DNA from 2 places in the Microbulbifer sp. Q7 genome. Region 2 is predicted to be linked to the other one. Evidence: predicted binding sites of a transcription regulator. Region 2 holds the regulator's gene; the other holds the start of a gene.

The links. The regulator PhoB, encoded in region 2, activates phosphate uptake and scavenging genes when phosphate is short. The targets are predictions, from matches to a motif close to TGTCATAAANNTGTAACA.
Region 1: a site for PhoB is predicted at 2,649-2,666, ahead of AU182_RS09630 (porin). Genes of this name have one in related genera too.

Annotation. Positions count from the first base shown of each region.
Region 1 covers NZ_LROY01000002.1:954,343-958,515, forward strand. Annotated here, with positions in the region: gene AU182_RS09625 (pitrilysin family protein) at 1-1,445, opposite strand, end outside; gene AU182_RS09630 (porin) at 1,638-2,570, opposite strand; gene AU182_RS09635 (DNA internalization-related competence protein ComEC/Rec2) at 2,801-4,173, shown strand, end outside.
Region 2 covers NZ_LROY01000001.1:549,056-553,228, forward strand. Annotated here, with positions in the region: gene yaaA (peroxide stress protein YaaA) at 1-340, shown strand, start outside; gene AU182_RS02130 (hypothetical protein) at 471-830, shown strand; gene phoR (phosphate regulon sensor histidine kinase PhoR) at 854-2,167, opposite strand; gene phoB (phosphate regulon transcriptional regulator PhoB) at 2,308-3,012, opposite strand; gene ubiA (4-hydroxybenzoate octaprenyltransferase) at 3,146-4,027, opposite strand; gene AU182_RS02150 (chorismate lyase) at 4,047-4,173, opposite strand, start outside.

The DNA of each region.
Region 1 (4,173 bases), on a different contig from region 2:
GCGGCAGCGAGTTCGGGTTTGCCGTTGGGAACAATGCTCAGCAGGACGGCGGGTTTGGATGCGATGTACTGGTCGAATACGCGGGTCACATCGTCCGTTTCTACCGCGAGATACGCATTGATCTCATCGTCGATACCTTTGGGGCTGCCAGTGAAGGTTTCGAAGGCCGCCAGGGTGGATACCTTGCCGGCAACAGACTGCAGGCCAAATACGCGGTTGGATTCGTAGCCCGCTTTGAATTTCAGCAGGTCATCTTCCTTCACGCCACGCTTGGCGAATTCCAGCAGTGTATCGCGCACAGCCTGTTCCATCTCCGCCAGGCTTTCACCGGAGGCCGGGTTTTGGATGACGATGAACCACATTTCGCAGGCGAGTTCTTTACAGGAATGATTCACCGAGGCCTGCACCGCGCGGCCGGTCTGCACCAGTCGCTGGTACAGCATGGAGTCCTGGCCCTGGCCGAGAATTTCAGCGGCGGCATCCAGCGCGGGCTCATCCGCGTGGTTGCCATACACCGTCGGAATCATCATCGCCAGCGCGGGCAGATGAATGTTGTCTTCCAGTGTGACATAGCGATCTTTATCCAGCGTGGCCGGTTGCTTGGGCAGGTTTTCTACCTCGGGGCCTGCGGGGATTGGACCGAAATACTTGGCCACCCATTCCAGGGTTTTCGCCTTGTCGACGTCACCGCCGATGGTCAGTACTGCATTGTTGGGGCCGTACCAGCGCAGGAAGAACCGCTTCAGGTCGTTGAGGTCTGCGCGGTTGAGATCTTCCATCCAGCCAATAACCGGCCACGAGTAGGGGTGTCCATCGGGGTAGGTGGCCGCGTACATGGTTTCAAGGGCGCGCCCGTAGGGGCGGTTGTCCACGCGCTGGCCGCGTTCATTCTTTACGGTTTCCCGCTGTACTTCGAATTTCTCTTCCGTCACCGCATCCAGGAACACGCCCATGCGGTCGGCCTCGAGCCACAGCACGGTTTCGAGCTGGTTGGCGGGCACGGTTTCGTAGTAGTTGGTACGGTCGGTATTGGTGGTACCGTTCAGGGTGCCGCCGGCTTCCTGAATGAGGCGGAAGTGTTCCTCGTCGGCCACGTTCACCGACCCCTGGAACATCATGTGTTCGAAGAAGTGGGCGAAGCCGGAGCGACCCGGATCTTCACGGTTGGAACCCACGTGGTAGGTGACATCTACATGTACCAGAGGGTCGGATTTGTCTTCGTGCAGGACGACGGTCAGGCCGTTGGCAAGCTTGTACTTGCTGTAGGGAATGGCGATCTCGGCGCCATCGCCGTCGAAGGTTTCAACCAGGGTGACACCTGCAGGAAGTGTCTCGGCGGATGCCGAAGCGGATGGTTCCGTGGAGGACTGGGTGGTGCCCACGTCCTTGCCGCAGGCTACCAGTAGCGCAGCGGCGAAAATGAGGGCGAATTTTGTTCGATCCATTATTAGGTGACTCCATGTGCTGTGAAAACGCCCTGATGCTACCACAGCTCAACGCGCAACACGGCGCCGCTTTGATTACACGCAGTCACACCGGAAAACGAGGCCCTTCGGGAATGCAGTCACCCCCGAAAATAGAAAAAGGGCGCACTGTTTAGTGCGCCCTTTTTGTGGGTTGCCTGAGTCGAGTCTGAATCAGAACTTGAGCTCGGTACCTACGCCGAAGTAGCTGCGCTCGTAATCGTCAGCCGCGGTTTCGTCGGTGTAGAAACCGAACACCTTGGTGGCGCTGGACAGTTTGTAATCCAGGCCCAGGCTGAAGGTTTCGCCGTCGGTTTTCACGATGTCGGACTGGCCATACTGTGCCTTGGCGGTCCAGCTGTCGATTTTGTAGGCTACGGAAGTAACCCAGCCGTCTTGTGTGCTGTTGTCGGCTTTTTCCTGCTCTTCGTACAGACCGCCAACCTGCAGGTTGCCGAAGTTGTACTGTGCAACTACGCGGTTAACACTCCAGTCGTTACCTTCAACGTCCTGATCGTAGGCGTAGGCCAGGTACACGCCGTTGTTGTCGTAGGCGAAGGAGATGGATGTGCCGTTGTCACGGGTGTCGATTACGTTGCCTTCGTCATCCAGCAGCTCGGCTTCTTTGTTGCTGATGTAGGCTGCAGCGACCTTGAAACCACCGAACGACGGGGTGGTGTACTGCATGGCATTGGAAGGACGGTTGTCGCTCTTGGACACCATGCTCTTGATATCGCCTTCCAGGTCGTTGAACAGGTCCACTTTCTTCTGTGCGACTTTCAGCGGGGAGTCGAATTTGCCGCCGATGATCTGGCCGAAGCCGCCTTCGAGGCCGGCGTAGATGTTACGCTGGCTGAAGGTGTCGCCTTCACCGTCCATGTTGACCTGGAATTCCATTTTGTAGATGCCTTTGATACCGCTCTCCAGAGGCAGCTCACCTTTCACACCCAGGCGGGATGCGTTGCTGGATACGTCAGTAACGGTACCGTTACCCTCGTCTTCAGACTGGAAAGACACGTTGGCCTTGCCGTAATAATCGAAGACTTCGGCTTGGGCGAAGGTCGGAAGTGCTGCAGCCATAGCCAGGGAAATCGCGGTTTTTTTCATGATTGCTCTCGTAACCAAGGGTTGAAAAAAGAATTGACGTTGTGTGTTCTTCAGATGCGGCGCAGTTTGCTGTACGAATGTTACAAAGATGTGAAAGATGAAAAAGATTTGAATCTTTTGTGACGAAAGGGTCGAAAAATAGTCAGTAATGGCTGTTTGGCGTGGTTGAATCAGCAAAAATCCACAGGGAAAGGGGGGTTGATCGACATGGACAGTCGACAGTGACAGGGATGAATCCGGGTGTTCGCACAGGTGTTTCCGCGGCACTCTGGGCCTGCGCCGTGGGTATCGGGCAGGTGGCTTTCTGGCCCCGGTTGCCGGGCACCGCGGACTTGGCGGGCGGCGGTTTACTGGCGCTGGCCGCCATTGGCCTGCTCGCCCTGACTACCCGCGGAAGGGACCATTGCGGCGGATGGCGAACACGTGCGGTCCGAATGTTATTGCCTTTTTTACTGGGTAGCTGCTGGGGCCTGCAGTCGAACCACCGGGCGCTGGACCAGCGGTTGCCTCCGGATCTGCACGGTACCGATCACGACGTGCGCGTTGAGTTGACTTCCCTGGTCAGGGCTACGCCTGCCGCCTCCCGGTTCGGACCGCCGGTTGCGGGGGCCAGCGGATATCAGGATGCGCGTTTCCGGGCGCGGATCGTCCATGCAGACGACCCGCGTTTGCACAACCGCACGTTGCAACTGGGCTGGTATCGGGTAGCGCCGGCCGATGCCGCGCGCCTTACCAGCGGCAGCCGCTGGCAAATGCGTGTGCGGTTGAAGGAGCCACGGGGCAGCGTTAATCCGCATACCTTTGATTACGAGGCGTGGTTACTGGAGCAGGGGCTGTTTGCCACTGGCTACGTGCGCGATCGGGACCAATCACCCATTCATATCGCTCCGGGATCCGGGGTGGGTGCGCTGCGCGATAGCCTGCGTCGCCAACTATCGCAACCGGCCGCACAGGGCTCGGGATACACCGAGGCGCCGCTTATCCGCGCACTGCTGCTCGGCGACCGCAGTGACATCGACACCCGGACGCAAGCCTTGTTGCAGCGTACCGGCACGGCCCACTTGCTGGCGATTTCCGGACTCCATGTGGGTATGGTGGCTGGAGCTTTCTTCTTGCTCGGCTGGTTCTTCGGGCGACTTTTCGGTGCCTTTACTGGTGGACGATGGTGCAGCCCGTTGACCATCGCCGGGTTTGCCGGGCTCTCGGGGGCTCTCGGCTACACACTGATTAGCGGAGCCCCGTTGTCTGCCCAGCGGGCGCTGCTGATGACGGCAGTGGCCATGGTTACACTGCTTTTCCGACGGAGGATCGATGGGCAACTGACGCTTGCCCTGGCGGTATGCGGCGTTCTGTTGTGGCAGCCACTGGCGGTATTGAATGCCGGGTTCTGGCTGTCGTTTATCGCCGTTGCGGCGCTGCTGTTACGTTTCCAAGGGCGTTTGAACTTGGGGCCGGTCAGCGAATCGGCGAGTACCAGCGCGAGTCCAGCGGGCGCTCGGACGAGAGGTGCGGGAACACGATTGCAAGCGCTGCGCACCTGGCTGCGCACCTGGATGGTTAATGGGGTGCACAGCCAGTGGGCCATTTTCCTCGCCTTGCTGGT
Region 2 (4,173 bases):
GGACGGCAAGATCACTGCGGCGTTGAATGAGCAGCTTACAGCGCTGAAAAGCAAGGAGCTGGTGAACCTCGCTTCCAACGAGTATTTCAAATCCGTGCAGCCCAAAAACCTGCAAGCCGACATCATCACGCCGCACTTCAAGGACTGGAAAAACGGCCAGTACAAGATGATCAGCTTCTTTGCCAAAAAAGCCCGCGGCATGATGAGCCGCTGGGCCATCGACAACCGGGTGAAGAAGTCCGAGCAGCTGAAAGACTTTGACGTCGCCGGTTATTATTTCAGCGAGGAGCACTCCAAAGGCAACGACTGGGTGTTCCTGCGCGACGAACAGCCGGCGTGAGCAGCGCATCCGTACTCTGGAGTGGCTGCACCGACTGGCCGAGAGCCAGGCCGGCATAGAAAACAAATCCCTGCCCGCCAACAACCCGCTGCTGGTGTGGCAACGCTAATCAGGAAAACAGGAGCGCATTATGCCCCCATGGTTTGAAACCGCCCTCGCCATAGGCGCCGCCATCGCCGCGGTCTTTTTCTTTGGCAAGTACCGCGAGACGGCGGCGGCACTGCACGAGTCCGAGCGCATGAAGCACAAACTTTCCAAGGACCTGGATCGCTACCGCGATGTACCGCAGCTGCGGGCGCTGCGCGACGGTTTGATTGGCGAGCGCACGCTGCCCGTCGACGATGAGGGCTACGAGCATGTGCTGATTCGCAACAGTGCCCGCAAACCGGTGCACATCAAGCTGAAGAAACAGGCGGAACCCGTAGCCGACAGCGGCAGCGTGCAGTTCCAGGCCGGTGGTGAAGCGCGCACCCTGCAGGAGCTGGATTGATTCGGAGCTGAATCAATCCGGGCTCAGGCGGAGCTGGGCAGGGCCAGCTTTTGTGTGGGGAAATTGAGGGTAAAGGTACTGCCGCGCCCGGGGACACTGCTCACGCTCATATTGGCGCTGTGGCGCAGTAACACGTGCTTGACGATGGCCAGGCCGAGGCCGGTGCCACCACTTTCCCGCGAGCGGCCGGCGTCCACCCGGTAAAAGCGCTCCGTCAGGCGTGGAATATGTACCGGGTCGATACCGATACCGGAATCCTTGACCGAATAGTGGCCGCCGGCGGCGTCGACTCGCCAGTGCAGCTCGATGGGGCCGCCGTCGGGGCTGTACTTCACGGCGTTGAACGCCAGGTTGGCGAAGGCGCTGTGTAGCTCGCCCGCATCCCCGGTGATCGTGCAATCCTCCGCACAGTGCACCGAAACCTGGTGGCGCCCGCCACTGAGGGAGCGCGTTTCTTCGCCCACCTGCTCCATCAGTGAGCGCACGGAAATTTTGTCTCGCCCCCGGCCGCGCTCCGACGTCTCCAGTCGGGCCAGCAGCAACAGGTCGTTGACCAGGCTGGTCATGCGCACCGTCTGCTCACTCATCTGTCCCAGTGGCCGTTCCCAGTTGCGCGGGGCCTGCCCGCTGGCCTGCAGGGTTTCCAGATAGCCGGCAATCACGGTGAGCGGGGTGCGCAATTCGTGGGATACGTTCGCCACAAAATCCCGCCGCATCTGCTCCAGATTATGCAATCGGGTGACATCCCGCACGATCACCAGCGCCTCATCCTGGCCGAAGCGGGTTACTTCCACTTGCAGCGTGCGCGATTCATCACCGGGTGCCGGCAGCGTGATCGGGTGTTGGGTCTTGTTGTTCTGCTCCAGCATGCGCTGGTACATATGCTCGACAAAGCGCGGGTCGCGGACAAAGTTGATCAGAGGCTGGCCTGCGTCATCCGGCTGCAGGCGCAACATCTCCTCCGCGGCCGGGTTCCACCAGGCCAGATTGCCTTCATCTTCCAGCGCGACAATACCCTCGCGCAGGGCACTGGTACTGTCCTGCACCCGGCGCAGCATGGAATGCAGCTTCTGTTTTTCCTTGCGGTGCCGGCGCTGCAGCCGGTAGAAATCGTCGGAGATATCGCCCCACACGCCAAAGTTCGTCGGCGCCGGGCCGCGGCGGCCATTGGCCAGCCAGCGGTCAAAGCGCTTTTGCTGGTACAGCAGCCAGAAGAGGTACAGGGTGAGGCCGGCACAGAGCGCCAGCCACCAGTGGTTGGTGACAAAACCAAGAATGGTGGTGCCGAGGGCGATGACGATAAAACGCGAGAACTCGCCAATACTGCGATCGAGCATGATGGTTTGGCCATCTTGTGGTTGAGCGAAACCGATTGCGGGAAATATACCGGATTCGAAGCGCTGGCCGAACCCCTTCTGCCGGTGCTTTGTCGCTGTGGGCGCTCACCCCGGCCCGCAGCGGTATGCGGACCCGGAGGCTATGCCCGTTCTGCGGTCTGCACGGAGAAGCGATAGCCGGTGCCGCGCACGGTCTGGATGTAGCGCTCGTGGCCATCCACGGTCAACGCCTTGCGCAGGCGGCGGATGTGTACGTCCACGGTGCGCTCCTCAACGTAAACGTTGCCGCCCCAGACATGATCCAGCAGCTGGGCGCGGGTATAGGCGCGCTCCTGGTGCGACAGGAAAAACGTGAGCAGACGAAATTCCGTGGGGCCCATTTCTACCGGGCTGCCGTTGATGGTTACCCGGTGGCAGACAGGGTCCAGCACCAGACCGCCCGCGGTCAGAGGCTCTTCCGGGGTGCTCGGTCCGGCCCGGCGCAGTACCGCCTTGAGGCGAGCCACCAGCTCGCGCGGGGAAAACGGCTTGGTGATGTAGTCGTCGGCACCGGTTTCCAGCGCCTTGATTTTGTTGTCCTCTTCGCCCTTTGCCGTGAGCATGATGATGGGCAAAGAGGCGGTCAGCTCGTCGCGCTTTAGGCGGCGCGCCAGCTCCACACCGGACACGTCCGGCAGCATCCAGTCCAGCAGGATCAGGTCGGGCTTCTCGTCAATCACCAGCGCGTGTGCGGTCTGGGCATTTTCCGCCTCAAGGCAGCGGTAATCGGCCATCTCCAGGGCCACGCGTAACATGTCCCGTACCGGGGCCTCGTCATCGACAATGAGAATGGTTTTGCTATGCATCTGCCTGTCTTACCCTAACTGATGTGCGTACCGATTGACGGATACCTTCCTAGACTGGCCATTTAACGTCACTTTAATGACAAATATATGACACGCAGCCAGTGGTCACGACTCTGCAGGGGCTTCCCCTGGGTCAGTTGGCAAGAAAATGGAAAAATATCCCGCAAAAAACCGCCGCACCCACCCAATTGTTGTTCAGGAAGGCCTTAAAGCAGTTTTCCCGTTGCCGGTCTCGCACCAGCCATTGTTGGTAGCCGAACAGCGCCGCGGCGGCAGTGACCCCTGCGTAAAACAGGCCCCCCAGTTCGGCGCGGCTGCCGAGCATCAGTAGCGCCAGGATCACCATGCCCTGCAGGCTGGCGGTCATCACACGGTCCATGTCGCCAAACAGGATGGCGGTGGATTTGACGCCGATCTTGAGGTCATCGTCGCGATCCACCATGGCGTAGAAGGTATCGTAGGCCACGGTCCACAGCAGATTGGCGGTGAAGATCAGCCAGGCCACCGCTGGCACCTCGTTGGTGACGGCGGCAAACGCCATCGGAATGCCCATGCTGAAGGCCGCCCCCAGCACCACCTGTGGCAGATGCGTGTAGCGCTTGGCGAAGGGATAGCAAAACGCCAGTGCCAGCGCGGGCAGCGAGAGCAGAATGGTGAGCTTGTTGGTGGTGAGCACCAGCAGGAAGGCGAGCAGCATCAACCCGGCAAACAGGCGCAGGGCGCCTTTCGGGGTCGCCGCGCCGGTGGCAAGGGGACGCTGCTGGGTGCGTTTCACGTGGCCGTCGATGTTGCGGTCGGCAAAATCGTTGATGGCGCAGCCGGCGGCACGGGTCAGGACGACACCGAGGGTAAATACCGCAAACAGGTGCAGCCCGGGCCAGCCACCGGCGGCGATCCACAGCGCCCACCAGGTGGGCCACAGCAACAGTAACGAGCCGATGGGCCGGTCGAGCCGGGCGAGCTGCCAGTACGGAAGTGCGGCGGGCCAGCGTTGCTGGATCTGTTGACTGATCATGGTTTCTCTCTGTGTCGACTCAGGCCAGGGGCGGATTGCCCGGCTGGAAGCTGCTGAGAAAGGTCTCGGCAACCAGCAGCGGCTTGCCCTGCAGCCAGAAGGTGGAGCGCCTGCCCCAGGCCTGCTTGTCCATGGTATCCAGCTCG